2 regions of the Pseudomonas sp. GW821-FHT07G10 genome follow, and region 2 is predicted to be linked to the other one. Evidence: riboswitches for the same ligand, from Rfam matches in the RefSeq annotation. Region 2 holds a riboswitch; the other holds the start of a gene.

Region 1 (15,857 bases), on a different contig from region 2:
AGACCAACGCTAATCCGACCAGCACCGCCACTTCCAGCAGCTCCAATAAGGCGCCTGCGGTATCGCCAGTAGTCCCACCCAGCCGCCGCATCATTACTTGTCGCAACCAGAAGAACACCGCTGCCGCCAGCACTGCGGCAAACACACCGTGTAATCCCGCGATCAGCACACAGGCCACCGTGCTCAGCACCAAGACCTGTTTACCGGCCATACGCGGAAGATGATCAGCCAATGCCTGTCCCAGCCCACCGGCTCGCACGTAAGGCGTCGTCAGAAACAACCCCAGCAACGCGCTGCGGCCGATCAAAGGCGCCAGGATCAACGCAATGCTGTGCTGCTGCTCGATCAGCGCCAGCAACGCGGCAAATTTGAGCAGCAGCACCAACACCAGCGTCACGACCGCAATCGGCCCGCTGCGCGGGTCCTTCATGATGGTCAGGGTGCGCTCACGATCACCAAAACCACCCAGCCAGGCATCGGCGCTATCGGCCAGGCCATCCAGATGCAAACCACCGCTGAACAAGACCCAGGCAGTCAGCAACAGCGCAGCGTGCAACAACAAGGGCGCCCCGGCGAGCCCCCAGTTCAACGTCCACAACAACCCGCCGAGCAGCAACCCCACCAGCGGATAAAACAGCAACGAACGGCCCAGTTCCTGCGGCTGCGGCATACCCGGCAGACGTATCGGCAGGCTGCTGAGAAATTGCAGGGCGATCCAGAAAGGCAGCACGTTCAGATTCCTTCGCTCAACCTGAGATTGGCCTCGACCCGCAGCGAAAACAGCGCACCGTGGCCAACTTCAACATTGAGCAATTGCTCGCGGGGCAGACCACGAGCCTGGGCCAACAGCAAACGCATGACTCCACCATGGCTGATCAGCAACACCCGCTCACCGGCATAGGTTTGGTGCAGCCGCTCGACCGCCGCCAGCACCCGTGCCGAAAACTGCGTCACCGGCTCGCCCCCTGGCGGAGTGAACCCGTAGGGATCCGCCCAGAACAGGCCCAGCGCTTCGGCCTCGGTTTCCATCAACGCCGCTGCGCTCTGCCCTTCCCAGGTACCGAAATGCAGTTCTTGCAGGTCTTTTTCCAGCTGCACCGGCAACCCAAGACGTGCGCCCAGTTCCTCTGCGAAACGTGCGCAACGTTGCAACGGCGAGCTGACCAGTCGATCCCACGGCCCCTTTGCCAGCACCGCGGCGCGCATTTGCTCCCAGCCCTTGGCCGTCAACGCGTCATCCAGACTGCCGCGCAAACCGCCACCGAGTTCGGTTTCGCCGTGGCGCAGCAGGTCCAGTTGCATCATGCCGGGCGATCCGCCACAGCCGCTTCCGCGAAGGTTGCCATCTGGCCATGCAGGTCACAGGCCAGTCGCAACAACGGCACTGCCAACGCGGCACCACTGCCCTCACCCAGGCGTAAGCCAAGCTCTAGCAAAGGCTCGGCCTTCAATGCCTCAAGCACATGACGATGACCCGGCTCGGCACCGCGGTGACCAAACAGCAGCCAGTCGCGGCACGCAGGATTCAAGCGCACCGCGACCAACGCCGCGACGCTGCAGATGAAGCCGTCCACCAGCACGGCCACGCCTTCCTGGGCACAGGCCAGATAAGCCCCGACCAGCGCCGCGATTTCAAAACCGCCGAGATTGAACAAGGTCAGCAGCGCATCGCCGCGCTGGGCGGCATGCAATGCCAGCGCGCGCTCGATGACGTGCACTTTATGGCTGACGCCCGCGGCATTCAGGCCAGTGCCAGGCCCAACCAGATGCGTCACCGGACAATCCAACAATGCGCAGGCTACGGCGCTCGCAGCCGTGGTGTTGCCGATGCCCATCTCACCGCCGATAAACAGCTCGGCACCTGCCGCAATGGCACGGCGCACGCTGTCCCGTCCGGCTTGCAGGGCTAATTCGCCTTGAGCATGCGTCATCGCGGGGCCGTTAACGAAGTTCTGTGTGCCAGCGCCAATGTTCAGATGACGCACGCCCGGCAGATTCAGCGAAGGCGTGACGGTGCCCAGATCGACCACTTCGAGCTGCGCCCCCAGTTGCCGCGCCAACACGCTGATTGCCGCACCGCCGCTGACGAAGTTGTGCAGCATCTGCCCGGTGACTTCCTGAGGGTACGCCGAGACGCCTTCAGCGACTACGCCGTGGTCACCTGCAAAGATTGCAATCCATAACTGATTCAGACTCGGCTTGATACGCCCTTGCAACCCGGCCAACTGCACCGCGATGGACTCAAGCTGGCCCAGGGAACCGGCCGGCTTGGTCAATTGCTGCTGACGGACCGCCGCCTGCTCGTAAGCCAGCGCATCGATCGGTTTGCACGGGTTCAGCCACCAGGAGTTATTCATAACGCAGTTCCTTTCAAAGTCAGGGGCAGGCCGGCGACGGTCAGTACGACACGCTGACAGCGCTCAGCCAGGGCTTGATGCAACCAACCGGCTTCATCGACATAGCGGCGAGTCAATTCGCCCAGCGGCACGACACCCAGACCGGTCTCGTTGCTGACAAAAACAATTTCACCCGGCAAAGACCCCAGGCACTCCAGCAGCGCTTCACGCTCAAGGGCCAGGCGCTCGGGGTTTTCCAGCATCAGCAGATTGGTCAGCCACAAGGTCAGGCAATCCACCAGCAGGCAACGTTCGGCGCTGGCGGTGTCGCGCAATACGCGGGCCAGCTCCAAGGGTTCTTCGATCAATGACCATTCAACCGGACGACGCTGGCGATGATGGGCAATGCGCTCGTTCATTTCGCCATCCAGCGGCTGGCTGGTCGCTATATAAGTCACGGCCAGACCGCTGTCGCAGGCGAGTTTTTCAGCCAGACGACTTTTACCGGAGCGGGCGCCGCCGAGGATCAGTTGCAGCATGGTCATATCCCTTCAATTTAGCGGTGCGGCCACTGGCCCCATCGCGAGCAAGCTCGCTCCTACAGTGGATTTTCGTTGTGCCGCAATTGCGTGCCCTGCCGGATTAAATGTAGGAGCGAGCTTGCTCGCGATAGGGCCATAACACTCACCCTAAATCCCACAGAGTTCGCGCAAATAGCTCGTATCAAGATGCTTTTCCACCAGATCGGCCAAGCGCTCAATGTCACGCTCGCGCAAGGAGTGGTAGTCCACCTCCTGCACCTCCTGCAAACCCGCCCAGCGCAACAGCGCACTGCAGGCCGCCGACGACTCGAACAGGCCATGCAGATAGGTGCCGAAAATCTGCCCGTCTGCACTTTGCGCGCCATCACTGCGGCCGTCATCCAGATACACGGCAGCCCGCTCCAGCGCGGCACCGGTAGTGACTCCGGCATGAATCTCATAACCGTTGACTGGCGCGTCTTCCAGCGCCAGATGGCCACGTACGTTGCGCAGTTGCTTCTCTTCTTCAAGGACTGTGGCGAAGGCCAGCAGGCCGAGACCGGCACTGGACCCCGGCGCACCTTCAAGCCCCAGCGGGTCATGCAACTGCTCGCCGAGCATCTGCAAACCGCCGCAGATTCCCAGCAGCTTGCCGCCGTAGCGCAAGTGCCGCGAGATAGCCGTGTCCCAGCCGTTGCCGCGCAAGAACGCGAGGTCGCTGCGTACGCTTTTCGAACCGGGGAGAATAATCAAATCAGCCGGAGGAATCGGCTGGCCCGGACCGACGAATTGCAGATCGACTTGCGGGTGCAGACGCAGCGGATCGAAATCGGTGTGGTTGCTGATGCGCGGCAAGACCGGCACCAGCACTTTCAACACCTGCCCGACCTTGTCGGTCTGACGCTGATCGATGCCGTCTTCAGCCTCCAGGTGCAGGTCCATCACGTATGGCAACACGCCAATCACCGGCTTCCCGGTGCGCTCCTGGAGCCAGTCGAGGCCCGGTTGCAGCAAGGCAATGTCGCCACGAAAACGGTTGATGATGAAGCCTTTGACCCGTGCCTGCTCGCTGGCCGACAACAATTCCAAAGTGCCCACCAAATGGGCAAACACTCCACCGCGATTGATGTCAGCAATCAGCAACACCGGGCAGTCCACCGCTTCGGCAAACCCCATGTTGGCGATATCGCCAGCACGCAGATTAATCTCGGCCGGCGAACCCGCACCCTCGACCATCACCACCGGGTAGGCAGCACTCAAGCGTTGATGGGAGGCCAGCACCGCCTGCATGGCGATGGCTTTGTAGTCGTGATAGGCCACGGCGTTCATGCTGGTCACCGCGCGACCATGAATGATCACCTGCGCGCCGGTCTCACTGTTGGGCTTGAGCAGCACCGGGTTCATGTCGGTGTGCGGTTCAAGATTGGCGGCCTGAGCCTGCACCGCTTGTGCACGACCGATCTCGCCGCCATCCGCCGTTACCGCGCTATTGAGCGCCATGTTCTGCGGTTTGAAGGGCACGACGCGGACGCCTTGGCGGGTCAGCCAGCGGCACAGCGCCGTTACCAGCGTACTTTTACCGGCGTCCGAGGTGGTGCCTTGCACCATCAGCGTGGTCATGGTGTTTGTTCCTTGGTGTAGGCCTCTAACGCTTGATCGAGGCGCAGCCAATCGGCTTCATCGGCCGGCAAGCCGAAACGCAGGCTGCTGTTGTGGGTAAACAGCCGCAACAGAATGCCGCGTTGAGCCATGAATGCGTGCAGATGCTCAGCGCGCTCAGTGACCAGCCATTGGAACAAGGCGCAGCCGCCCTGTGGCTTGAATCCATGGTGCTCAAGCACTTGCGTCAACCGTTGACTGGCTTCTTCGCTGCGCAGACGTTGCCGGGCATGCCCCACCGTATCGCGCAGGCAAACCTGCCCCAACACCCGTGTCGGCCCACTGACCGCCCAGGGTCCGACCTGTTCGGCGAGCAATTTGAGCAGTTTGCGCTCGGCCAGCACGAAGCCCAGACGTACACCGGCCAAACCGAAAAACTTGCCGAATGATCGCAAAACGATCAACCCGACCTGATTGGCATGAACGGCCAGACTGAGCTGCGGTGTGTTGTCCATGAACGCTTCATCGACCACCAGCCAGCCGCCGCGTTGCGCCAGTCGAGCATGCCAGTCGAGTAACCGATCCGGGGTCAGGCTCAGGCCGGTGGGGTTATTCGGGTTGACCACCACCAGCACGTCAAGGTGGTCGAGAAAGAAGTCTACTTCCTGCTCCAGCACCTCACGCACGATGTAGCCGCAGCGGCGCCATGCCTCGGCATGCTCGGCGTAACAGGGCGAGAGCACGCCAACCTTGCCGGCACGGCGTAATCGCGGCAGCAACTGGATCGCCGCTTGCGAGCCCGGAACCGGTAGCACTTGAGTCGCGCCGTAGTAATCGCAGGCGGCTTGCTCAAGACCATCATCGGTTTCCGGCAAACGCGCCCAGGCCCGCAGAGGGATCTGCGGTACCGGCCACGGCCAAGGCGCAAGGCCACTGGACAGGTCCAGCCAATCCGCTTCGGCAATGCCGTATTGCAGCGCGGCCTTGCGCAACCGTCCGCCGTGCTCAAGCATAGAGCTCAGCTCCCACGCAGAAAATCAGCAACCATAACCACACCCCGCGCTGCACCAGTTGCCAGCCACGGTCGATGGAGTTGGCATCAGCCGGCACGCCCTCACCCAGTTGCGGACGCTGGTGCAGTTCACCGTGGTAGATCGCTGCCCCGCCCAACTCAACGCCCAAGGCCCCCGCGCCCGCTGCCATTACCGGACCTGCGTTCGGGCTGTCCCAGGTGGGTCCCTGAGTCCGCCAGCACTTCAGCGCCAGACGGGTCTTGCCCAAGAGCGCGTAGGTCAGGGCAACCAGGCGAGCAGGAATATAGTTAAGAGCATCGTCGATCTTCGCCGCCGCCCAGCCAAAGCGTTCGAAGCGTTCATTGCGATAGCCCCACATCGCGTCCAGCGTATTGCTCAGGCGATATAGCACCACGCCCGGTGCGCCGGCGACGGCAAACCAGAACAACGCAGCGAACACCGCATCGCTACCGTTTTCCAACACCGACTCAGTGGCGGCCCGGGCGACTTCCGTGGAATCAAGCTCACTGGTCTGACGGCTGACCAGATAGCCCACTCGACGTCGTGCTTGCTCCAGGTCATCGCTGCGCAGAGCCTGAGCGACCGGCTTGACATGCTCGCCAAGGCTGCGCAAGCCAAGGGCGCAATACAACGCGAGGATCTCGACCAGCCAACCGATATACGGCAGCCAGGCAAAGGCGGTCACCAATAGAGTCAGCGGCAACACCGCCAGGACCCAGGCGGTGACGCCGTGACTGCGCCAGCCACGACCGCCGGAGTTGAAACGTTGCTCGATGCGATCGGCAAAACGGCCGAACGCCACCAGCGGATGCCAGCGCCTGGGTTCGCCCAGCAGCGCATCCAGCGCGACCGCGGCGGCACTCAACAACGCCACACTCATTGACTCACTCCCCAATAATTCTCATACAGCAATTCACTCAGCGGGCGCGGCTGCGCCCAGCCTTCAAGCACCAACATGGGGGCCGGATAAAACGCCGTGACCGGACCCAGGCACAATACCGCCAGCGGTTTGGCCCCGGCCGGCAGACCCAGCAAGTCGGCCAGCGCCTGGGGCTCGAACAGCGACACCCAGCCCATCCCCAAGCCTTCGGCGCGGGACGCCAGCCAGAGATTCTGAATGGCACAGGACAACGACGCCATGTCCATCTCCGGCAAGGTCCGGCGCCCAAAGATATGCCGCTCGCGATCGTCCATCAGCGCGGCGACCAGCACTTCAGCGCAATCGTTGATGCCTTCGACTTTCAATTTCATGAAGTCGTCGGAGCGTTCGCCCAAGGCCTCGGCAGTGCGTACACGTTCTTCTTCGACCAGTTGCTGAATTTTGCTGCGCAACGGGCGGTCGGTGATGCGGATAAACCGCCACGGCTGCATCAGGCCCACACTTGGAGCTTGATGGGCGGCCTCGAGCAGACGCCTGAGCAGTTCGGGCTCAACGGTGCCGCCAGCAAAGTGACGCATGTCGCGGCGTTCGCCGATCACGCGATAAACAGCCTCACGTTCGGCCGGACTAAAGGCGTTGTCGGTCATGGCCTCTTCGCGAGCAAGCTCGCTCCTACAGGAAGTACACGATCTAGTGTGGGAGCGAGCTTGCTCGCGATAGCGGTTTGCGAGCCAGGCGCAAAAAGTGCGGCCACCGCAGAGGGATTGGAAGGGAAATAGAAGTGCACATAGGAAGCGGTCATTCGACCGTCACGGTAGACCGCTTCGGCGCCACGCCCACCGTTAGGGCTCAGGCCCCGGGCTATCGGCTCAAGCGCTGTACTGGTCAGCGAGTGATGATAGGTGTGGCCGCGCAATGAGCCCTCTGGCAGATCAACCGCCTGCAAGGCCAACGCCGCGAGACGCTTTTGCATCACCGCTTCGCCGGCGAGCAACCCCACCAGTTCGGCGCGCTGACCGTCGACATCGGTCAGGGAGTCGAGCAGATACAACATGCCGCCACACTCGGCCAGCAACGGCTTGTCGGCCGCGTGGTGCGCGCGGATCGCAGCCAGCATCGTGGCGTTTTCCGCCAGCGCAACATGATGCAATTCCGGGTAGCCGCCCGGCAGGTACAAGCTGTCAGCCTCGGGCAGTTCGCGATCATGGATCGGCGAAAAGAACAGCAACTCGGCGCCCATCGCCCGTAGCAGGTCCAGGCTCGCCCCGTAGGTGAAAGCAAATGCCTCATCGCGAGCCACGGCAATCCGCACACCGGCCAATAATGGCTCGGCGACGACAACCTCAGGCGCAGCGAACCCGACTGCCGGCGGCAACGCCACTTCACAACTGCTGGCCAAGGCTTCGGCCGCCGCGTCGAGGCGCAGATCCAGATCATTCAGTTCGCTGGCCTGCACCAGGCCCAGGTGGCGGCTCGGCAGTTCGATCCCGGTTTCGCGAGACAGCGCGCCATACCAGCGCAGGCCTTCGGTCAGGCTGCCTTCGAGCAATTGCGCGTGGCGCAACGTGCCAACCCGGTTGGCCAGAACGCCGGCAAACGGCAAGTCCGCCTGATAGCGCGCCAGCCCCAAGGCCAGGGCACCGAACGTCTGGGCCATGGCCGTACCGTCGATCACGGCGAGCACCGGCACGCCGAAGTGCCGCGCCAAATCGGCGCTGGACGGCGTACCGTCGAACAGACCCATGACGCCTTCGATCAGGATCAGGTCAGCCTCGCCCGCCGCTTCCCACAGCAGTCGACGGCTTTCTTGTTCGCCGACCATCCACATGTCCAATTGATACACCGGCGCGCCGCTGGCGCGCTCGAGAATCATTGGGTCGAGAAAGTCCGGACCGCACTTGAATACCCGGACCTTGCGCCCCTGATTGCGATGCAAGCGGGCCAGCGCGGCGGTCACGGTGGTCTTGCCCTGACCGGAAGCCGGTGCGGCGATCAATACCGCCGGACAATGACGTGCATCACTCATGCTTCAATACTCACAGCTCAATGCCCTTTTGCGCTTTGATCCCGGCCTGGAACGCATGTTTGAGCACGCCCATTTCGGTAACCGTGTCGGCCAGATCAATCATTTCGGGCTTGGCGCCGCGGCCGGTTACCAGCACGTGCTGCATTGGCGGGCGAGCCTGCAAATCGCTGAGAACCAGGTCCAGGTCGAGATAACCGTGCTTGAGGGCGATATTCAGCTCGTCAAGCACCACCAGGCCAATGGCCGGGTCACGCAGCAGTTCACGGGACACTTCCCAGGCCGCTTCGGCTGCGGCGATGTCACGCTGGCGATCCTGGGTTTCCCAGGTGAAGCCTTCGCCCATGACGTGAAAGCGTACTTGCTCGGGAAAGCGTCGAAAGAACAGCTCCTCCCCGGTGCTGTTGCGACCCTTGATGAACTGCACCACGCCGCATTTCATTCCGTGGCCCATGGCCCGTGCAAGCATGCCGAAGGCAGAACTGCTCTTGCCTTTGCCGTTGCCGGTCAGGACCAACAGCAGCCCGCACTCGTTCGGCGAGTTGGCAATACGCTCGTCGATCACGGCTTTTTTGCGCAACATACGCGCCAGATGGCGTTCGTCACGATCGGGGGATTCAGTCATGGCAGCTCTCCGTTGGAACGATAACGGGGGGGCAGGAATAGAAATAGACGGCATAAGCCTGGCATCGCCCACCGTGATGCCGCTGGATGGATCAGGCCGGTCTCCGGGCTCATGAGGGGCATCGCTGCCGAGCTGCACGCCTTCCCGTATCGACAGTCGACACAGTGGCCAAAAGCGCAGCCTTGACTCATTTACCGTTGCGGGGGCAGCGCCGGGATCGCTGTCCGTTCTGTTAAAGAACGCACACTCACCGGCTTCCCTGTTTCACTCTGTCGACCTTGGGTCACAGAGCACCTGAAACAAGTCGCGAAGGTTAGAGGGTTGGGGGTGGAGCGTCAATTAAACCCGGGGCGTTCGCCCGCGATATTATGTGCCGTCGTTCAATAAACTGACGCCAATCTTGTGCCACACTGAAAGCAGTGATATCAAATAGCCACAACACTAACATCACAAAAATAAAGGTGGGCAACATGCAAGGCATGATCATCAGCAATCCGAAGCTGGAATTCCTGCGCCCAGTGCTGGAGCGCTGGTTTGAATGTATCGATCGCTACATCCAGGTACGCGGTGATAACGAATCCCCTTATTGGTTTGATGAACACGCCAACCTTGGGCTGCTCTCGGCTGCCGCCTGGATGTCGGAAATGGTGACACTGGAACAGACCCCGACGAGAAAACAGCAGGAAGACGGCGACCGCAATGGACGTGCCGACCTCTACATCGCCACCAATGAGGAACGGGTCTACATCCAGGCCACCCAGCGCTGGCCACGGGTCAATGACCTGAACCTCACTCAAGCGCTGCTCGACGCCGTGAGCGATGCCAGGAAGATCAGCTACGCCAGCGATCTGAAGCTCGGCTGCCTGTTCGTAGCGCCACACAAACCCCAACACAGCGCCACCCCCGAAGAACTCCAGGACATGGTCGACGATCTGCAAAAGGAACATACCTGCGCCGTGGCCTGGTACTTTCCTTACCCCTATCACAAGTTGCGCAATGAAGCAGGCAACTATCATCCGGGCGTCGCTGTGCTATTCAAAGAAGCCCGCGGCTGAAACGCTGAACCACCGGGCAGCTTCGCCTCTCTATGGTTACATCGGTGCACTCATAGGGGAACCAGCATGCTCAAGCCGCAACTCGCCACTGCCAGCAAGCGGTGCTCCTACAGTTTGCGGCACAACGTCAGGCCATCGCCTAACGGCAACAGTGACAAGTCGACACGCAAGTCATCCTTCAAGGCGCGGTTCAATGCCTGGATGGCTCGAGTGTCTTCACTATCAGGATTCACCTCAAGCACCCGCCCGCTCCACAGCGTGTTATCGAAAATCGCCAGACCGCCACTTCGCAGCAGACGCAAGGCACTCTCCAGATAGGCTGGATAGTTGGCTTTGTCAGCATCGATGAAGATCAAGTCGAAACGACCACCCTGCCCTTGCTGCTCGATCTGCGCCAGGGTTTCCAGTGCAGGCGCCAGACGCAAATCAATTCGCTGCGCCACACCCGCCTCCTGCCAGTAACGGCGTGCAGTGGCGTTGTAATCACCCGGGATATCACAGCAAATCAAGGTACCGTCATCCGGCAAGGCTGCGGCCATGCACAAGGCGCTGTAGCCGGTGAAAGTACCGACTTCCAGCAAACGCCTGGCGCCGGTCAGCTTGACCAACAACGCGAGGAACTGACCCTGCTCGGGCGCCACCTGCCAGCGGGCCATGGGCAAGGCCTGGGTTTCGTCACGCAAGCGGCGCAACAACGGCGTTTCGCGCAGGGAAACATCCAGCAGATAGCTGTAGAGGGAATCGTCGAGATTGAGAGTGCGAGCGGTCATGACAACCTCTGCAAAGGTGCGACCTAAGGGTTGCGCGCCAGATGCTCAGGCTGCAATACCCGCTTGGCGCTTAGATAGGCTTTCTGCCAATAGGTTTTGGACAGACTGTCCAGCTTAACCGTTCCGCCAGTGGCCGGCGCGTGAACAAACCGGCCTTCGCCGACATAGATCCCGGCGTGACTGACTTGCGAGCCGCCATTGGTGGCGAAAAATACCAGATCGCCGGTTTGCAGTGCATTCTGGTCGACATCCTGAGCGCGCATGCCGATCATCTCGCGGGTCGAACGCGGTAGAGTGATGCCAGCTGCATCGCGATAGACATAGCCGATCAGGCCACTGCAATCAAAACCCGAATCCGGCGTATTACCCCCCCAACGATAAGGCGTACCCACCAGGCCCAACGCACGGAAAAGCACGTCTTCAGCGGCAGGCGAATAGGTTTGAGGGGATGCGAAAACAGGAGGCCGAACCACCGGAGCTGGCGGCGGAGTATGGCTGGCGCATGCACTAAGCAGTGCCGCGAAAACGAGAAGGGCGAGGCGGGCCGACGTCGACATATGCAGAACAATCCTGATCTGGATGCGGCTTTCTCTGCCGTGAGGCTGAAAACAAAACCGCGTAAGCAGGGCTTGCGCGGTTAGGTTATCAACAATAGGTCAGGATTCTAGCGGCTACGCGTCAAACTTCAAGTAAGACTTTAACTTAACCTTACAAAAAGATTGATTACTTGCGAGCAGTGACCGTGGTCGGGGCCATGGCGAGTGCGCGCTTGGCTTCGATGAAGGTCTTGCTCCAGTAGCTGTCGCCCAGGTTATCGACTCGAACACCACCGCTACGACGGCTGCTGGAGTGGATGAACTGGTCATCACCCAGGTAGATCCCCGCGTGACTGACACGGCCACGGCGACCATTGGTGCTGAAGAACAGCAGATCACCGGGCTTGAGGTTGTTGCGAGCGACCAGCGGTGCGTCAACGTTGATCATCTCGCGAGTGGAGCGCGGCAAATTCATGCCCGCCTCTTCACGGAACAGATAACCGATGAAGCCGCTGCAATCGAAGCCATCCTCGGAGGTGCCACCGAAACGGTAGCGGGTACCGATCAGAGACATACCACGCTCAAGGATGCTGTCGGCCAAAACTGGCAGCTGGTACGGCTTGCTGCCGGCGAAGTCGGCCAGTTCTTTTTCAGTCGCCAGTTCTTCCCGGTAAGCAGCGGAAGACTGGGCAGTAACAGAATTTTTAAACTGTTGTTCTTGCTGTTGCGACACCGGGGAGTGAGCAGCGCAACCAAACAACAGGGTGACGAGTGCGAGAGGCACGAGGGGTGCGAAGCGCTTTAGCATGGGCACGACCGTGGCTGAAGATATAAAGAAGCCGCGACTATGCCTTCTATCATCCTCATTTGCAAATTCAATCGATGTAAATGTGACTTATCGGTTTCTCGTTTACATCTAAGGCCTTAAGCCCAATATAAACGCTCGCGCGCCCTGGAAGCATCCTTGGCGCGGGTTTTCTGGCGCCTTGAAAGTGCCAAAAAAGCGCTACAGACTGCGGTTTTACCAGCCCAGGGTTTCTTTAAGGAAGGGAATGGTCAACTTGCGTTGCGCCTGCAACGAAGCCTGATCGAGACGTTCCAGCAGCTCGAACAACGCACTCATGCTGCGAGTGCCGCGAGTGAGGATAAAGTGCCCGACCTCATCGGTCAGGTGCAGACCACGACGCGAAGCACGCAATTGCAGAGCTCGCAGCTTGTCTTCATCGGACAGTGGACGCATCTGGAAAATCAACGCCAGGGTCAAGCGTGATTTCAAGTCCGCCAGCTTCACCGGCAATTCACGTGGAGAGGTTGAAGCGGCGATCAGCAGACGCCGACCACTGTCACGCAAACGGTTGAACAGATGGAACAGCGCCTCTTCCCAGTCCGCTCGCCCCGCCACCGCCTGCAGATCATCCAGACAGACCAGCTCGTATTGCTCAAGGTTGTCGAGAATTTCGATACCGCGATCCAGCAACTCTGCCAGCGGCAAGTACACCGCCGGCTCGCCCATTTGCTCAAAACGCAAGCAAGCGGCTTGCAGCAAGTGCGTACGCCCGACGCCATCCTTGCCCCAGAGATAGATCAGGCTTTCGGTCCAGCCGGCGTCGGCTTCGCAAAGCCGCTCGACATAGCCGAGTGCAGCGGCATTGGCGCCTGGGTAGTAGTTGATAAAGGTGGCGTCATCACGCAGACGCACACCTAGGGGCAGCTGAATCGGTTTCATGCTGACTGAACAGTTCCAAACGAACCGTTAGTGGCCTCTGTGTAAAGTTTGCAAAGTTTATACCCGTGACGCCGGGCGCACAATGCAGCAGACCATAAGCAAAATCAAAGGTTTGCGTTAATTTACGGGTACCGACGGGGTTTGTTTGACGGCGGATGTGACAGCCATGAACACCCTACAGGCCTGCCCGGCAATGAGCCGGGCAGCCTTGGGCGCTTAATCGACAGCGCATCTCAATCAGAATCTTCCACACCACTGTACATGCCAGAATCTTTATACAAATCATGCACATGGCGCACCAGCACCATGATCACCGCTGCCACCGGCAACGCCAGCAGGATCCCGGTGAATCCAAACAGCTCACCGCCAGCCATGATCGCAAAGATCACCGCCACCGGGTGCAAGCCTATCCGGTCCCCCACCAACAACGGCGTTAGCACCATGCCTTCCAACGCCTGACCGACCATGAACACCGCGACAATGCCAATCATCGAATACAGGTCACCACCAAACTGAAACAACCCGACGATCAACGCCGCGCCAATCCCGATCACAAACCCCATGTATGGCACGATGGCCGCCAGGCCGGCAATCAGACCGATCAACAGCCCGAGCTCCAGCCCGACCAGCATCAAGCCCGCTGCATAGATCACACCCAAGGCCAGCATCACCAGCAACTGACCGCGAACAAATGCCCCAAGTACTTCGTGGCACTCTCCTGCCAATGACACCGCACGCTCTTCACGATTGCGAGGTAGCAGGCTACGGATCCTGGCCATCATCAGATCCCAGTCCCGAAGGAGGTAGAAACTGACCACCGGGATCAACACCAGGTTAGCCAGCCAGGCGATCAACGCCAGGCCGGAGGCCGTTGCCTGACTCAGTACCACACCGACAATGTCGGTGGTCTGCCCCATATGCTCACTGATCGCAGCCTTGACCTTGTCGAACTTCCAGAAACCTTCTGCAAGCCCCAGTTTCGACTGCACCCAAGGCATCGCCGTGTGCTGCAACCAATCGAGCATTTGCGGTGCCAGCTCATACAGCCGGAACAACTGCTTGGCCAGCATGGGCACAAGAACCAGCAACAACGTCATGACGATCAAGGTGAATAGCGCGAACACTGCCACCACGCCCCAGGTTCGCGAGAGGCCGAGCTTTTCCAGCCGATCCACCAGAGGGTCGAACAGATAGGCCAGCAGCAGCGCCACCAGGAACGGTGAGAGGATCGGATGCAATAGATACACAAACGCGCACAGCAGGATGACCCCACCCAGCCACACCCAACGACGCGTATCAGCCATGAACCACTCCAGCTTCTATATAAGGAAAGAAAAACTTACCAGCGGAAACGCAGTTGCGCGGTTGGTGCCGGAGCACTAACCGGCGCTGTGCCTTCGATCGCTGGCTGAGCAGATGCTACCGGCGCCACCGACACACCTGCGGGAACCTCTTGCAGCTTCGCCAACCCCAATTGCGCTCGCAATTGCTCGGCGCTGCCATTGACCCGATAAATGACTCTGTCACCCTCGACACGCTGCACTTGCGCGCCAAACGGCTCAAGTAAATGCCCAAGCGCCGCGTAGCGCTCCAGGGTCATGCCTTGCACCTCCAGCAGCTGCTCGGTCGACGCTCCCGGCCTGGCGACGAAGCGTGGTGCCAGCTTCTGACTGACGGCCAGCAAAACGGCATCGGCCAGAGCTGCGGTATCGGCGCCCTGCACACTGCCCTGTTCACGCTGATCGCCTAGCCACAGACGCCATTTGGCCTGCCACTGCCCACCCTCCTGACGGGCATGTACCGCCAGCAAGGCGTCAGCGGCGTAGCGTTGCGAAGCTGCATACAGCGGCGCCGGGTCGGTCCCTTCAAGAATCGGTGCGGTGCCGACGATCTGCTCACTCAGATCCCCCAACGGCAAACGCAGTGGCAAACCGCGGTGCTGGGCTGCTCGGCGCAGCGGCTCGGCGCTGGCCTGGCCGTCGCCCACCAGGCTGGAGCCCTCGGTCGAATCGTTCAGCCACCAAATGAGAATCGACGGACGATTGCTACCCCACAATGCCAACCCTGCCTGACGCAATGCGCGATCAGTGCTGACCGGATCGAAATCGACTTTCAAGCTTTCAGGAGGCCCGGCGTCATAGCCGTATTGGCTGATGATCTGCTGCGGATCCTTGCGAATAGCCGCCAGCCCCGGGCCCTGCGCGGCTTTGGCATCACCGGTCAAGCGCAACACCAGAGTCTCCAAAGCCTTTTGCGTGGCTTGATCGCGCTCTTGCGGGGTCTGACCGCTGACGGGTTCGCGCACTTGATAGAGACCACTAAGGGCTTCGGCATGACTCGCCAGACTGACAAATGACAAACAACCCACAAATAGAAATTTACACAGACGCATGGAAGATTCCCGACGGAAAAAAGCGGCTGGAACAGACCGCATGAACACGATTGAGCAAGGCTGTGACCACACGCCTGCGCAAAACATTCATACGACCGATGGAAGTTTTTGCACTGTCATAACGATAGCTGGTTAAAGGCTATACCTTATACAGCTGCGAGCGAGGCTACCAACACGAGCAATAACAGCTTTTTTTAACGCGATATGTCCCTACCCGTCGGCCCGAGGATGGCCGCTGCCCCTCAAGCCTGATAAAATCGCGCGCCTTCGCAGACCGGCAACAGCTGGGCACCCTGAAATACTCGCGCGGCAATCGCGCATTGGTTTTTTCAGTGGTCTCACTGGACTCGGTCGATATCC
Region 2 (15,857 bases):
CTTGTACTTGTCGGCGATGGCCAGCAAGGCGTCGGTGCCTTCCGGCGTGCGGTTGAGCACCACGTCCTCGACGGCATCGCGCAACTCGGCCGGGATCTGGTCGTAGATCTCCAATTGGCCGGCATTGACGATGCCCATGCTCAGGCCGTTGCGGATCGCATGCAGCAGGAACACCGAGTGGATCGCTTCACGCACCGGGTTGTTGCCACGGAACGAGAACGACACGTTGGACACGCCACCGCTCGTCAGCGCGTAGGGCAGGTGGTCACGGATATAGGCGCAGGCGTTGATGAAGTCGACGGCGTAGTTGTTGTGCTCTTCGATGCCGGTGGCGATGGCGAAGATGTTCGGGTCGAAGATGATGTCTTCCGGCGGGAAGCCCACCTCGTTGACCAGGATGTCATAGGAGCGTTTGCAGATTTCCTTTTTGCGCGCTTCGGTGTCGGCCTGACCGGCTTCGTCGAAAGCCATCACCACCACTGCAGCGCCGTAGCGCTTGCACAGTTTGGCGTGATGAATGAACTGTTCGACACCTTCCTTCATGCTGATGGAGTTGACGATGCCTTTGCCCTGGATGCACTTGAGGCCAGCTTCGATGACTTCCCACTTGGAGGAGTCGATCATGATCGGCACGCGGGAGATGTCCGGCTCACCGGCGATCAGATTGAGGAAGGTCACCATGGCCTTCTTCGAATCGAGCATGCCCTCGTCCATGTTGATATCGATCACCTGCGCGCCGGCCTCGACCTGCTGCAGGGCGACTTCCAGCGCTTCGGTGTAGTTGTCTTCGCGGATCAGCCGGGCGAAACGCGCGGAACCGGTGATGTTGGTCCGCTCGCCGACGTTGACGAACAACGACTCGCGATTGATGGTGAACGGCTCCAGGCCCGACAGCCGGCAGGCCTTTGGAATGTCCGGAATCGGCCGCGGTGCGTAGCTGGCCACCGCTTTGGCGATCGCCTCGATGTGCGCGGGGGTAGTGCCGCAGCAGCCGCCGACGATATTCAGGAAGCCACTTTGGGCGAACTCTTCGATGATTTTCGCGGTATCGGCCGGCAGTTCATCGTATTCACCGAACTCGTTGGGCAGGCCGGCGTTCGGGTGGGCGGAAATATAAGTGTTGGCCTTGTCCGACAGCTCTTCCAGGTACGGCCGCAGTTCACGGGCGCCAAGGGCGCAGTTCAGACCGACGGAAATCGGTTTGGCGTGGCTGATGGAGTTCCAGAAGGCTTCGGTGGTCTGACCGGACAGGGTACGACCGGAGGCGTCGGTGATGGTGCCGGAAATCATGATCGGCAGTTCGAAACCCAGCTCTTCGAACACGCCCTGCACGGCGAAGATCGCGGCCTTGGCGTTCAAGGTGTCGAAGATGGTTTCGATCAGGATCAGGTCGGCGCCGCCTTCGATCAGGCCTTTGGTGGCCTCGGTGTAGTTTTCCACCAGTTCGTCGAAGGTCACGTTGCGGTAGCCGGGGTTGTTCACGTCCGGTGACAACGAGCAGGTACGGCTGGTAGGGCCGAGCACCCCGGCGACGAAGCGTGGCTTGTCCGGGGTTTCCAGGGTCTTGGCGTCGGCCACCTTGCGCGCCAGACGCGCGCCCTCTACGTTGAGTTCATAGACCAGCGCTTCCATGCCGTAATCGGCCTGGGACACTTGGGTGGCGTTAAAGGTGTTGGTTTCGAGAATGTCGGCACCAGCATCCAGATACGCCTTCTCGATCGCCCCGATCACGTCCGGGCGGCTAAGAATCAACAGGTCGTTGTTGCCTTTGACGTCGCTCGGCCAGTCAGCGAAGCGTTTGCCACGGTAGTCCTGTTCCTCGAGCTTGTAGCTCTGGATCATCGTGCCCATGCCGCCATCGAGAATCAGGATGCGCTCTTTGAGGGCTTGATGGAGAGCTTGAAGGCGAGCGCTGCGATCGGACATAGGACTACCTGGAAAGGCCAATACAAAGAAGGGCGATGATAGCAAACCTGTGTGCTTTTAGAGCATGGCAGGCTTTTGCATGAATATCGCTCATGTTGGTGGCCGGGTTAGACCGGTAGAATCGCGACGTTTTTCTATCGCCGGAACCAGGGACATGTCTTATCGCGTTGTCATCGGCAGTATTTTGCTGCTGTTCAGTTTCGCCGCCACAGCGCAAGGTCCGGCGCCAGCGATTTCCTATACCCGTGATATTCAACCGATCTTTACCGATAAGTGCGTGGCCTGCCATGCCTGCTATGACTCCGCCTGTCAGCTCAATCTGGGCAGTGGGGAGGGTGCGGCACGGGGCGCTACGAAAATGCCGGTCTATAACGGCCAGCGCAGTCAAGCCTCAAGGCCGACGCGGCTGTTCTACGACGCCTTTGGCAAGGCGGCCTGGCAGCGTAAGGATTTCTATTCAGTGCTCGATGCTCAGGGCAGCCAGGCGGCGCTGATGGCGCGAATGCTTGAACTGGGCCACAAAACGCCACTTCGGCCCAACGCGAAGTTGCCCGAGGAGATCGTTTTGGGCCTCGAGCGCGAGAACATGTGCCCAATGCCGGGCGAGTTTGACAGCTATGCCGGTGCACATCCCAAAGAGGGCATGCCGCTGGCGGTGACGGGCCTGACCGATCAGCAGTACCAGACCCTGCAACGCTGGTTGGCGTCAGGGGCGCCCATCGATGATCAAGGCCTGGCGCCCAGTGCCCAGGAGGCGTTGCAGATTGTTCAGTGGGAAAGCCTGCTCAATGCCCCGGGCGCTCGGGAAAGCCTGGTCGCTCGATGGCTGTTTGAGCATTTGTTCCTGGCACACATCTATTTCAAGGGCGGTGAGCCGGGGCATTTCTTCCAATGGGTGCGTTCGCGTACGCCGCCGGGGAAGCCGATCGACCTGATCGCCACCCGTCGTCCAAATGACGACCCCGGTACTCAGATCTATTACCGCTTGTGGCCGGTGCAGGGTGTGATCGTGCACAAGACCCACATCACCTTTGGCCTGGGCCCGGCGAAAATGGCGCGGGTCAAAACCCTGTTCTACAGCGGTAACTGGCACGTCAATGCGTTGCCCGGTTACGGGCCGGAGCGGCGGGCCAATCCGTTCGAAACGTTCGAGGCGATTCCGGCGCAAGCGCGTTATCAGTTCATGCTCGATAATGCCGAATACCTTGTGCGGACCTTTATCCGTGGTCCGGTCTGCCGAGGGCAGATTGCTACTGACGTGATCCGCGACAACTTCTGGGCGTTGTTCCAGGCGCCGGAACATGACCTGTACATCACCAACCGCAACTACCGCACTAAGGCAACGCCGTTGCTGGCGATGCCGGGACAAAATGATGATGTCGGCAGTGTCTTGACCCTGTGGCACAATTATCGCGACAAGCGCAACGAATACGAAGCCTTGCGCCGGGACACCTACGCCGATGCGCCAGCACCGAGCTGGTCGACCCTGTGGGCCGGCAACGACAACGCCTTGCTGAGCATTTTCCGCCACTTCGACAGCGCCTCGGTGAACAAAGGCTTGATCGGTGACGTACCGCAAACGATGTGGCTGTTCGACTATCCGTTGCTGGAACGCACGTATTATCAGTTGGCGGTCAATTTCGATGTATTCGGAAACGTTTCCCACCAGGCCCAGACCCGTCTGTATTTCGACCTGATCCGCAACGGCGCCGAGCAGAACTTCCTGCGCCTGATGCCGGCCGATTCCCGGGACGATTATCTCGACGATTGGTACCAGAGCAGCGGCAAGATCAAGATGTGGCTGGACTATGAAAGCATCGACAACGACAAACGCACCGCACTGAAGCTGGATGAAAAGGACCCGAAGCGCGATTTCGCCAACCAACTGCTGGCGCGCTACGGTGACTTGAACGCCAGGCCTGACCCGATCAATCGCTGTGACGGCGCGTATTGCTCACGGCCGAATATCGATCCGGCCCTGCAAGACGCCGAACAGGCCTTGAGTCGCCTGGTCTCGCGCCCGGCCGCGGGGCTTCGGGTCATCGATCAGTTGCCAGAGGCCACGATGCTGCGCATCGAGACCAAAAGCGGCAAGCGTGAGGTCTACAGCCTTCTGCGCAACCGCGCCCACAGTAACGTGGCGTTCCTGCTCGGCGAGGCGCTGCGTTATCAACCCGGGTTGGATACGTTGACGATTTATCCAGGCGTACTCAGCAGCTATCCGAACTTCATCTTCAACATCCCGGCCGAGCAGGTTCCCGAGTTTGTTGCGCGAATGGAGAGCGCCAAGGATGCTGATCACTTCGAGAAAATCGTTGATCGCTGGGGGATTCGTCGCAGCCATCCACAGTTCTGGCAGTACTTCCATGACCTGACCGAGTACATTCGCGCAACCGAGCCGGTGGAAGCGGGCGTGCTGGACATGAACCGCTACGAGAACCTGTAATCGATGGTGAGGATGGCCGGTTCTTTCCCGACAAAAATACTAGGACTTTGTCCGGCGCGATGATTGGCGTAAACTGCGTCCAAGCCTGCGAGGAGTTTCCATGACCGCTATTACCATTACCGATGCTGCCCACGATTATCTGGCTGATCTGCTTTCCAAGCAGAACACCCCGGGAATCGGCATCCGAGTCTTTATTACCCAGCCTGGCACCCAATACGCCGAAACCTGTATTGCCTATTGCAAGCCGGGCGAAGAAAAACCGGAAGATACCGCGCTGGGGCTCAAAAGCTTCACCGCTTATATCGATTCCTTCAGCGAAGCCTTTCTGGACGATGCCGTGGTTGATTACGCCACCGATCGTATGGGCGGCCAACTGACCATCAAGGCGCCAAACGCCAAAGTTCCGATGGTCAACGCTGACAGCCCGGTGAACGAGCGCATCAACTATTACCTGCAAACCGAAATCAACCCGGGGCTGGCCAGCCACGGCGGTCAGGTCAGCCTGATCGATGTGGTTGAAGACGGTATCGCCGTGCTGAAATTCGGCGGTGGTTGCCAGGGCTGCGGCCAGGCTGATGTCACCTTGAAGGAAGGCATCGAGCGCACACTGCTTGAGCGTATTCCGGAACTTAAAGGTGTACGCGACGTCACCGACCATACGCAGAAAGAAAACGCCTACTACTAAGGTGTTCGCTGCAAACAGAAAAAACGGCGCCCCGTGAGCGCCGTTTTTTTATGCCTGGGATTTGAGGTGGCCATTACATGGCCCTCGTATTGATCGTTCCCATGCTCCGCGTGGGAATGCAGCCCGGGACGCTCCGCGTCCCAGAAGCTGACGCAGAGCGTCCGTTGAGGTGTTCCCACGCACGAGCGTGGGAACGATCATGTTCAGGGTCTGTACAAATGCGCATGCCCGGCACGATACAGCGACGATTCACTGAAATTGTCGCTGGCCAGCACCCGACCCACCAGGATGAGCGCGGTACGACGAAATCCCTTTGCCTGAACCTTTTCAGTAATATCAGCCAATGTGCCCACCACCCAATCCTGATCCGGCCAGGTGGCGCGATGAATCACTGCAATCGGGCAGTCCAGGCCATAGTGCGGGACCAGTTCGGCGATGATTTTCTCCAGATGATTGACCCCCAGATGAATCGCCATGGTTGCTCCATGCTGTGCCAGGCTGCCGAGTTCTTCCCCGGCCGGCATCGCCGTTTTGTCGGCATAGCGGGTCAGAATCACGCTCTGGGACACGTCCGGTAGCGTCAGCTCCGCCCCCAGCAGGGCCGCGCAGGCTGCGGTTGCCGTCACGCCAGGGATGATTTCAAAGGGAATATTCAACTCGCGCAAATAGCGAATCTGCTCGCCAATTGCGCCGTACAGGCTCGGATCGCCGGAATGCACCCGGGCCACGTCCTGACCTTTGCCATGGGCGGTCTTGATCAATTCAATGATCTGCTCCAGGTGCAATTCTGCGCTGTTGATCACCTGGTCGGCCTGGTGGCCTTCCAGCACGGCAGCGGGCACCAGCGAGCCGGCATAGATGATGACCGGGCAACTGCGGATCAGCCGCTGGCCTTTGACGGTGATCAGTTCCGGGTCGCCGGGACCTGCGCCGATAAAGTAGACGGTCATGGCTGTTTCCTGTGCAAAGTCGTGTCGGCAATGCTTCAGATGAAGATTGCTCATGATCAAGGGCGGGGATTATCGGGGATTTTACGGCGCAGATGCCAATGCAAAGGTGGCCTGGGCGTATTTCTGTCGCGAGATCAGCAGTTTGGCCGGGCTTTGCGTCAGATGCTCGGCCAGTGCCAGCGCAGCGCTTTCGGCCACGCCATAGCAACCGGTGCGTTCAAAGGCGATCTCTGAGCGATGACTCAGTTGTGGCTCATAGGCGGCAAGTTGCGCACTGCTGAAGAATGTCAGCGGCAATGCCAATTGTGCAGCCAGCTCAAGCAGGCCAGGCTCCTCTCGTTTCAGGTCGATACTGGCCAGGGCCTGGATCGCTTGCAGATCGATGTGGTGAGCCTGCAACGCCTGATCGAGCAACGCCTGTAGCGTGGCGGCGGGGCAGCCACGCTGGCAGCCCAGGCCGACCACCAGGGTCGGCGCTGTGCTGATGTCAGTCATGCGCGGTATTGGCCTTCGCTTTTGCGACGGAACAACCAGGCGCTGATCAGGCCCAGGGCCAGCCAGAACGCCGCGTTGGTCAGTTGCGAAGCGATTTTGAATTGTGCTTCGAGCGCTTCCGGCGCCAGGCTGGAATGCACCTGCGGTTGCGGCGCGCCAATGATGTGCGGTACCGCCAGAATTGCCACGCCGAGAATCTTCAATAGCCAGTGTTTGCCAAACACGATCAGCGCAATGCCGACAGCGGTGGACGCCGCGGTCCCGGCCCACCAGGTCTGCCGTTGCAGCAGGTCAGCGGCGGCAGTGCCGGGCAGCTCCGGCGGCAGGCCCATGGTCGGTGCCAGGCAGAAGGTCGCGTAACCGGCCAGGCCCCAGAGCAAACCTTCGGACGTGCGACCCGGAGCGCGCAGGGTATAGAGACCCGCAAGCATCAGGGCGAAACCGACGGCCACCACCAGATTGCCACCGGTGGTCGAGAGCACGCGCTGCCAGCCGTCCTCCGGCTCCCAGGCTTCGGCATCGTGGGTATGACCGGCCATGGCGCCTTCAGCGTGTTCGTGAACTTCGGCGGCCGGGGCCTTTTCATAGGTTTCCGCCTGGAGAATCAGCGGCGCGACCCAGAAGCTTTGCAGCAAGGTCAGCAACAAGGCCGCGAGCAGCCCTGTGAAACCCGCGGTTTGCGCAATACGCTTGATCATGTCAGCAGGTCTCAATGGCACGGAAAAGCGGAGCTGTGACGGGTGTCGTGGGCGGCGTTGTGCACCGCTTCGATATGCGAGAAACCGGCGAAATACACCAGGCACGCGCCCAGAATCGATGCGCCGATGGCGGCAATCAGACGTTGGCTCAGGGTGGACGTGGTGCTGGCGGTGCCTGCGTGGCGGGTGCTGCTGATGATCGACATGGCGCTTCCCTCTGATGTGTCAGCGGGTGAATCGAGCGCATGAAAACCCCTGCGAGACAGGCTCGCAGCGGTTCAAACAGCGCCCGCCCACCGCGGGTTTGTTATTTCAGTATTGCGGGCCGGTCTCCGGGCTCACGAGGGGTTTGGGCCAGCGCCTTCACCTGCAAGAGTCGCCTTCCCATGCCGAACTGCTGGCACAGTGGATCTGACTCTTCGCTCGCTTACCGTTGCGGGGGCAGCACCGGACTGATCAAGGCTTTGAGTAAAGCACATGACTCACCGGTTTCCCGTTTCACCCTGTGAAGGGCACCCGTAACAAGTTGCGTAGGAGAGCATGGGCGGGGGATGAGAGTCAATTGGCAAGGTTTCTCACTTGTTGGACCGAGGCGCTTCCATCGCGAGCAAGCTCGCTCCTACAAGGGGACCGCGATTGAATGTAGGAGCGAGCTTGCTCGCGATGGCGTCGTCACAGTCACCATAGATCTCTGTCCGGACATTGACCCGCCCCCAAGCGATGCGTAGCCTTGCGCTTTCGAGGTTCTTCGGCACTCTCGCCGAAGCTAAGAAGGGAACGCGGTCAATGCCGCGGCTGCCCCCGCAACTGTGAACGGTTCCGTTTCTGCCATGCCACTGCACCCTCTATCCATAGAGCGAGCGGGAAGGCGTAGAAATCGCCAGTCGAAAGACCGGCAGGCCGTCAGCCAGGAGACCTGCCTCGTACCAGATTCTCACTACAACCGGGCGGGGTGATCCGGTGGCGAAATCTTCCGCGCCCATCGGTGTGGTTGTCGTCCCGTATGCCCGCCACCTTGCCAAAGGGCATCCGATGAAAACACTGGCCAAACTTCCCGTCACCATCGTCACCGGCTTCCTCGGCTCGGGCAAAACCACCTTACTGCGGCATATGCTTGATAACGCCCAGGGCCGCCGCATCGCGGTGATCGTCAACGAATTTGGCGAGCTGGGCATCGACGGCGAAATTCTCAAGCAATGTTCCATCGGTTGCACTGAAGAAGAGGCCAGCGGCCGGGTCTATGAACTGGCCAACGGTTGCCTGTGCTGCACCGTTCAGGAAGAGTTCTTCCCGGTGATGCGCGAGCTGGTTGCCCGTCGTGCCGACCTGGATCACATCCTCATCGAAACCTCTGGCCTGGCGCTGCCCAAACCGCTGGTGCAAGCCTTCCAGTGGCCGGAAATCCGCAGTGCCTGCACTGTCGATGCAGTGATCACGGTGGTCGACAGCCCGGCCGTGGCCGCCGGCACCTTCGCTGCGTTCCCGGATCAAGTCGACGCCCAGCGCAAGCTCGACCCGAACCTGGACCACGAATCACCGCTGCACGAACTGTTCGCCGACCAGCTGGCCAGTGCCGACCTGGTGATCCTCAACAAAGCCGACCTGATCAGCCCTGAAGACCTGGCCAAAGTGCGCCTGGAAGTCGCCGAAGAACTGCCGCCAGCAGTAAAAATCATCGAAGCCAGCAGCGGTCGCTTGCCTCTGGAGGTTTTGATTGGTCTGGGCGCCGGTTCCGAAGAGCATATCGACAGCCGTCACAGCCACCACGACCATCACCACGACGGTGATGCCGATAGTGAAGGGCATGATGACCATGACCACGACGCCTTCGATTCCATTTCCATCGAGCTGCCCCAGGCCGACGAAAGCCTGCTGCTGGATGCCCTGACCCAGCTGGTGGTTCAGCACGGCATTCTGCGGGTCAAAGGCTTCGCGGCGGTTGCGAACAAGCCGATGCGCTTGCTGATCCAGGGCGTGGGCACGCGCTTCGACAGACATTTCGACCGTGCCTGGCGCGCCGATGAGCCGCGTGCAACGCGCCTGGTGCTGATTGGCCAGGAACTGGATGCCGCTCTGATCGAAGCGCAATTGCGCGCCGCACTCGGCGCCTGAGCCATGCACCTGCTCAGGACCCAGCCCGGCGGTTTCGTGTCGGATGACAACATTGCCGACCTTGGACAAACCCCCGCCGAGCTGGTGATCCTGTGCAGCGGCGATTCCAGCCTGGCGCTGCTCGCCGAAGCCGCGCAGCAATTGCCGGACGACTACCCGAGCCTGCGTCTGGCCAACCCGATGCAGGTACAGAACCACGCCTCGGTCGACCTGTACGTCGACGAAGTCTTGCGTCACGCCAAAGTCATTCTGATCTCGCTGCACGGCGGGATCGGTTATTGGCGTTACGGCATCGAGCGTCTGGTGCAGCTGGCCGAGAAGGGCGTGCAACTGATTCTGGTGCCCGGCGACGATCGTCCCGACCCGGAACTGAGCGACCTGAGCACGGTGGTCGCCGAAGACCGCGATCGGCTTTGGCACTTCCTGCGTCAAGGTGGTTTGGGCAACGCGCTGGAGCTGTATCGCTGCCTGGCCAGTCGCTGGCTGGATCGCGATTACCCATGGGCCGAACCACAAATCCTGCCGCGTACGGCGATTTACCATCCGCGCAAAAGCAGCGCCACGCTCAGCGATTGGCGAGCCGACTGGCACGCCGATCAGCCCGTGGCGGCGGTGTTGTTCTATCGCTCGCACCTGCAGGCGGCGAACACCGGTTTCATCGATGTTTTCTGCCAGCGCTTGCAGGCGGCGGGGCTTAACCCGTTGCCGATTGCGCTGGCCAGTTTGAAAGAGCCTGGCTGCCTGGCGGTGGTCGAGGACTGGCTGGACGAGGTCGAGGCTGGGGTGATTCTGAACACCACCGGTTTTGCCCAGTCCAGCCCTGAAGCGCCGCATCTGCGGCCTTTCCGGCGTAATATCCCGGTGATACAGGCGATCTGCGCCCAGGACAACGAGCCGAGTTGGCGCGCCAGCGAGCAGGGCCTCGGGCCGCGAGACCTGGCCATGCATATCGCTTTGCCGGAGCTGGACGGGCGCATCATCAGTCGGCCCATCAGCTTCAAGGACCTGGCCTGGCGCAGCGAGCGCAGTCAGTCCGATGTGGTCTGCTACCGACCTGCGCCTGCGCGTATGGATTTTGTCGCCGAACTGGCGCGGCGCTGGATTGATCTGGCGCGGGTACCGAACGGCGAAAAGCGTATCGCGCTGATTCTTGCCAACTACCCGACCCGCGATGGTCGGATCGGCAACGGCGTGGGCCTCGACACCCCGGCCGCTGCGCTGAATATTCTGCGGGCGCTGCACGCTGAGGGCTATCCGCTGCCGGCGCAACTGCCTGAAAGTGGCACAGCGCTGATTCAGCAATTGCTCGGCGGGGTCAGCAATGATCTGGAGAGCATCGACCAGCGGCCATGCCAGCAAAGCCTGGCACTGGACGACTATTTTTCGATGTTCAACGCCTTGCCCGAAGCCAATCGCAACGCGGTGCTTGAGCGCTGGGGCGCGCCTGAAAGCGATCCGATGTTCCGCGGCGGGCGGATGATGATCGCAGGTCTGCGTTTTGGCCTGACTTTCGTTGGCATTCAACCGGCGCGGGGCTATCAGGTCGACCCGAGCGCGGTCTATCACGACCCCGACCTGGTGCCGCCTCATGGCTATCTGGCGTTCTATTTCTGGTTGCGACAAACCTACGGCGTCCACGGGGTAATTCACGTCGGCAAGCACGGCAACCTCGAGTGGTTGCCGGGCAAGGGCGTTGGTCTTTCGGAAAACTGCTGGCCGGATGCGCTGCTGGGGCCATTGCCGAACATCTATCCGTTTATCGTCAATGACCCGGGTGAGGGCGCCCAGGCCAAGCGTCGCACCCAGGCGGTAATCATCGATCACCTGATGCCGCCGTTGACCCGCGCTGAAACCTACGGCCCGCTGCGCGATCTCGAGTTGCTGGCCGACGAGTATTACGAAGCGCAGTTGCTTGATCCACGCCGAGCCCGGGAGTTGCAGCGCGACATTCTGAAACTGGTGCGCGAAACCCGGATCGACCGCGAACTGCAACTGGACGAAAAGCTCGACAGCGACGCTGACGCGGCGATCTGGCTGCCGCGTCTGGACACCTATTTGTGCGACTTGAAGGAGTCGCAGATCCGCGATGGCTTGCATGTGTTCGGCGAGTCGCCAACCGGCCGCTTGCGCATCGATACCCTGTTGGCGTTACTGCGTATTCCCCGTGGCGATGGACGCGGTGCGCAGTCGAGTTTGTTGCGAGCCTTGGCCAAGGCCTTCGAACTGGGTTTCGATCCGCTGGACTGTGTGTTGGCTGATCCCTGGACCGGACCGCGACCGGTTGAACTGCAAACGCTGAGCAATGAGCTTTGGCGCACCACCGGCGATAGCCGTGAGCGCCTCGAGCTGTTTGCCGCGCAGTTGATCGAGCGGGTGTTAAGCGCTGATGTCGACACGTTGAACGAACCGGGCTGGGCCGAGGTGAAGGCAATCATCGATAGCCTGCGCGAAGTCGTTGCGCCGCGTCTGGACGCCTGTGGCCCGGCAGAAATGCGCGGTCTGCTGGATGCCCTGAGCGGACGTTTCGTTCCGGCGGGCCCCAGCGGTGCGCCGAGCCGCGGGCGGCTGGATGTATTGCCCACCGGGCGTAACTTTTTCTCGGTGGACGTGCGTAACCTGCCGACCACCACTGCCTGGCGTATCGGCTTTCAGTCGGCGAACCTGATTCTTGAGCGGCATTTGCAGGATCACGGCGACCACCTGCGTCAGCTTGGGCTTTCGGTCTGGGGCACGGCGACCATGCGTACCGGCGGTGACGATATCGCCCAGGCCATGGCGTTGATGGGTGTGCGTCCGGTGTGGGCCACGGGCAGTCAGCGGGTCGACGATTTCGAAATCCTGCCTCTGAGCCTGCTGGACCGGCCGCGGGTTGATGTCACCTTGCGGGTTTCCGGGTTCTTCCGCGACGCCTTCGCCAACCTGATCCGTTTGTTCGATGCGGCGGTGCAGGCCGTTGCCGCGCTGGAGGAGCCGGATGACATGAATCCGCTGGCGGCCAAGGTCCGCAGTGATCGTGAAGCACTGTTGCAGTCCGGGCTGGATGAGGACGCCGCAACGCGTCAGGCCGGCTGGCGAATATTCGGCGCCAAACCCGGCGCCTATGGCGCGGGCGTACAGGGCGCCATCGACGGTCGCTTGTGGCAAAGCCGCGAAGACCTGGCTGAGGTCTATCTGAATTGGGGCGGCTACGCCTATGGCGGTTCCGATGAAGGCACCGCGGCGCGCGAGCAATTCGCTCAGCGTTTGAGTCAGGTTCAGGCAGTGCTGCAAAACCAGGACAACCGCGAGCATGACTTGCTCGATTCCAATGACTATTACCAATTTCAGGGCGGCATGCTCGCCGCCGTGGAAAGCCTCGGCGGTGAGCCGGTCGCAAGCTACCATGGCGACCACAGCCAGCCCGATCTGCCGAAGATCCGCACCTTGAAGGAAGAGCTGAACCGGGTGATCCGTTCCCGGGCGGCGAACCCGAAGTGGATCGAAGGGGTCAAGCGTCACGGCTATAAAGGGGCTTTCGAACTGGCGGCGACCGTGGATAATCTGTTCGCGTTCGACGCCACCACGCAGTTGATCGACGATCATCAGTACGCCTTGCTGGCCGATGCCTATTTGCTCGATCCCGCGACCCGTGATTTTGTCCGGCAGCACAACCCGCATGCCCTGCGCGACATGACCGAACGCATGCTCGAAGCCCAGCAGCGCGGAATGTGGAGCGACCCGGGTGAGTATCGTGAGGCGCTGGAGAACTTGCTGCTGGATATAGAAGAAGACACCTGACCTGGAGTGAGCACCGATTGTTCCCACGCTCTGCGTGGGAATGCAGCCCGTGACGCTCTGCGTCACATCAAGCGCCGAACGCGGAGCGTCCGTTGAGGCATTCCCACGCAGAGCGTGGGAACGATCACAACAAAAGAACCCGACCCAATTGAGACCCCAACATGAGTGACACCCCACATTTTCCACTCTGCGCCGTGGTCGGTGCTGATGCCTTGAAGCTGGCACTGTGCTTGACGGCTATCGATCCGAAGATTGGCGGCGTGCTGATCGAAGGCCCGCGTGGCATGGCCAAGTCGACCCTGGCCCGTGGTCTGGCGGACCTGTTGGCCAGCGGGCAATTTGTCACCTTGCCGTTGGGTGCCACTGAAGAACGCCTGGTGGGTACGCTGGATCTGGACGCGGCCCTTGGCGAAGGCCGGGCGCAGTTTTCTCCCGGCGTGCTGGCCAAGGCCGACGGCGGGGTGTTGTATGTCGATGAAGTGAATCTGTTGCCCGACCATCTGGTGGACTTGCTGCTGGACGTGGCCGCCAGCGGCATCAACCTGATTGAGCGTGACGGGATTTCCCATCGGCATTCGGCGCGGTTCGTGCTGATCGGCACCATGAACCCGGAAGAAGGCGAATTGCGCCCGCAGTTGCTCGACCGTTTTGGCTTGAACGTCGCCTTGAGCGGGCAGACGGCGCCGACTGAACGTGGCCAGATCATCCGTCGTCGGCTGGACTTCGACAGCGATCCGCAGGCGTTTTGTGCGCAGTGGGAAAGCCAGCAACATGCGCTGCGCGAACGCTGCCAGCAGGCGCGCTCGGCCTTGGCCAGCATTCCCCTCGATGATCAGGCCTTGGCACACATTACCGAGCGCTGCTTTGCCGCTGGTGTCGATGGGCTGCGTGCCGATCTGGTCTGGCTGCGCGCGGCTCGCGCCCATGCCGCTTGGCGAGGCGTGCAGGCGATTACCGAAGAAGATATCGACGCGGTGGCCGAGTTTGCCTTGCGCCATCGTCGCCGCGAGCATTCGCCGCCTGCGCCAAGCCAGGCCAACGCGCCACAGTCTCAATCTGCACAGAATCCCAACCCGACCGAAGGCCAGGGCCAATGGGGCGAAATGCCTGCACCTGCGTTGCCGGTCGGCGCTCGACGAGAAGTCCCGAGCTGGCCAAAAAAGCCCTAGGCATTCGCCCTCGATCTGATGCGGGGGCGGATGCCAGGCCCCGTGCGGGACGGCTGGACAATGGCAGGCAGGGCAAGAGTCGTGCGGCGCGCAACGGTTCAATCAATTGGCCCGGCACCTTGCTCAATGGCCGTCCGAACCAGCGTGAGGATTTGCTTTACCGTCTGCGCAGCCGTTCGCCCCATGAGCTGTGGCTGGTGATCGTCGACGCCTCGGCCTCGACTCGCCGTCATCAGGCCCTGAGCGACGCCAAAGGATTGTTGGCGCAGCTGTTCGATGACGCCTACCGGCACCGGGCGCGCCTGGCGTTGCTGACTGCCAGTGGCCACTCGCCGAAATGGCAGGTGCAAGGCCTGAAAGCTTCGAGCGGTCTGCGAGGCTGGCTTGATGCGTTGGGGGCGGGTGGTGGCACGCCGTTGCTGGCGGCTCTGGAGCAAGCGAGCGAGTGGCTGGCACTCCGGCAAAAGCGCTTTGCGGCGGAGCAGCAGCGGCTGTTGCTGTTGACTGACGGCCGCTTGAAGAACTGGCCGGCGCTGCCGATGCTCAATTGTTCAGGATTGTTGGTGGACATCGAGAGAGGTCCGATTCGGCTTGGGCGGGCCAGGGAGCTGGCGACGCAGTTGCAGGCGGATTATCGGCATATTGATGATTTGCTGCCGGGTTGAAATCTCCATGCCCTGAAACACAAAAGCCCCGTCACAAGGACGGGGCTTTTGCTTAAAGCGGCAAACTAAATCAGAACACCACGCCCTGGCTGCGCAGGTAGTCGTCGTAGGTGCCGCTGAAGTCGATCACACCGCTCGGGCTCAGCTCGATGATGCGGGTCGCCAGGGACGATACGAACTCACGGTCGTGGCTGACGAAGATCAGCGTGCCCGGGTAGTTTTCCAGCGCCAGGTTCAGCGCTTCGATGGATTCCATGTCCAGGTGGTTGGTCGGTTCGTCCATCACCAGTACGTTCGGCTTTTGCAGGATCAGCTTGCCGAACAGCATGCGGCCTTGCTCACCACCGGAAATCACCTTGACCGACTTGAGGATCTCGTCGTTGGAAAACAGCATGCGGCCCAGGGTGCCACGTACCAGCTGCTCGCCACCTTGAGTCCAGCGACCCATCCAGTCGAACAGGCTGGATTCGTCTTCGAAGTCCGAAGCGTGGTCCTGTGCGTAGTAGCCGATTTCCGCGGCGTCGGTCCATTTCACGCTACCGGCATCCGGGCTCAGGTCGTTGACCAGGGTACGCAGCAGGGTGGTTTTACCGATCCCGTTCGGGCCGATGATCGCCACGCGCTCGCCGGCCTCAACGGTGAAGCTGAAGTCCTTGAACAGTGTCTTGCCATCAAAGCCTTTGGCCATACGCTCGACGATGACCGCCTGGCGATGGAGCTTCTTGGTCTGCTCGAAACGAATGAACGGGCTGACCCGGCTCGACGGCTTGACTTCGGCCAGCTGGATCTTGTCGATCTGCTTGGCGCGGGAAGTGGCCTGCTTGGCTTTCGAGGCGTTGGCCGAGAAGCGGCTGACGAACGATTGCAGTTCCGAGATCTGCGCCTTCTTCTTGGCGTTGTCCGAGAGCAGTTGCTCGCGGGACTGGGTGGCCAC

What was found. A riboswitch is a leader RNA that binds a small molecule or an ion and turns the genes downstream of it on or off. The one in region 2 is predicted to bind cobalamin.
Region 1: linked by a shared signal. The riboswitch ahead of cobO (cob(I)yrinic acid a,c-diamide adenosyltransferase) and the one ahead of cobW (cobalamin biosynthesis protein CobW) in region 2 are both predicted to bind cobalamin.

The regions. Positions count from the first base shown of each region.
Region 1 covers NZ_JBWKQB010000033.1:39,058-54,914, reverse strand. The annotation lists gene AC07O1_RS26345 (adenosylcobinamide-GDP ribazoletransferase) at 1-730, opposite strand, end outside; gene AC07O1_RS26340 (histidine phosphatase family protein) at 733-1,305, opposite strand; gene cobT (nicotinate-nucleotide--dimethylbenzimidazole phosphoribosyltransferase) at 1,302-2,357, opposite strand; gene cobU (bifunctional adenosylcobinamide kinase/adenosylcobinamide-phosphate guanylyltransferase) at 2,354-2,875, opposite strand; gene AC07O1_RS26325 (cobyric acid synthase) at 3,026-4,477, opposite strand; gene cobD (threonine-phosphate decarboxylase CobD) at 4,474-5,469, opposite strand; gene cbiB (adenosylcobinamide-phosphate synthase CbiB) at 5,462-6,370, opposite strand; gene bluB (5,6-dimethylbenzimidazole synthase) at 6,367-7,017, opposite strand; gene AC07O1_RS26305 (cobyrinic acid a,c-diamide synthase CobB) at 7,014-8,396, opposite strand; gene cobO (cob(I)yrinic acid a,c-diamide adenosyltransferase) at 8,407-9,018, opposite strand; cobalamin riboswitch at 9,096-9,331, opposite strand; gene AC07O1_RS26295 (hypothetical protein) at 9,489-10,073, shown strand; gene AC07O1_RS26290 (class I SAM-dependent methyltransferase) at 10,181-10,843, opposite strand; gene AC07O1_RS26285 (C40 family peptidase) at 10,867-11,400, opposite strand; gene AC07O1_RS26280 (C40 family peptidase) at 11,567-12,187, opposite strand; gene hda (DnaA regulatory inactivator Hda) at 12,401-13,105, opposite strand; gene AC07O1_RS26270 (AI-2E family transporter) at 13,339-14,409, opposite strand; gene AC07O1_RS26265 (DUF2066 domain-containing protein) at 14,445-15,497, opposite strand.
Region 2 covers NZ_JBWKQB010000041.1:24,188-40,044, forward strand. The annotation lists gene metH (methionine synthase) at 1-1,926, opposite strand, end outside; gene AC07O1_RS28295 (fatty acid cis/trans isomerase) at 2,081-4,372, shown strand; gene nfuA (Fe-S biogenesis protein NfuA) at 4,473-5,057, shown strand; gene cobM (precorrin-4 C(11)-methyltransferase) at 5,261-6,007, opposite strand; gene AC07O1_RS28310 (cobalamin biosynthesis protein) at 6,089-6,502, opposite strand; gene AC07O1_RS28315 (CbtA family protein) at 6,499-7,200, opposite strand; gene AC07O1_RS28320 (CbtB domain-containing protein) at 7,212-7,406, opposite strand; cobalamin riboswitch at 7,507-7,735, opposite strand; cobalamin riboswitch at 7,925-8,138, shown strand; gene cobW (cobalamin biosynthesis protein CobW) at 8,233-9,312, shown strand; gene cobN (cobaltochelatase subunit CobN) at 9,316-13,089, shown strand; gene AC07O1_RS28335 (magnesium chelatase ATPase subunit I) at 13,251-14,258, shown strand; gene AC07O1_RS28340 (vWA domain-containing protein) at 14,183-14,923, shown strand; gene AC07O1_RS28345 (ABC-F family ATPase) at 14,994-15,857, opposite strand, start outside.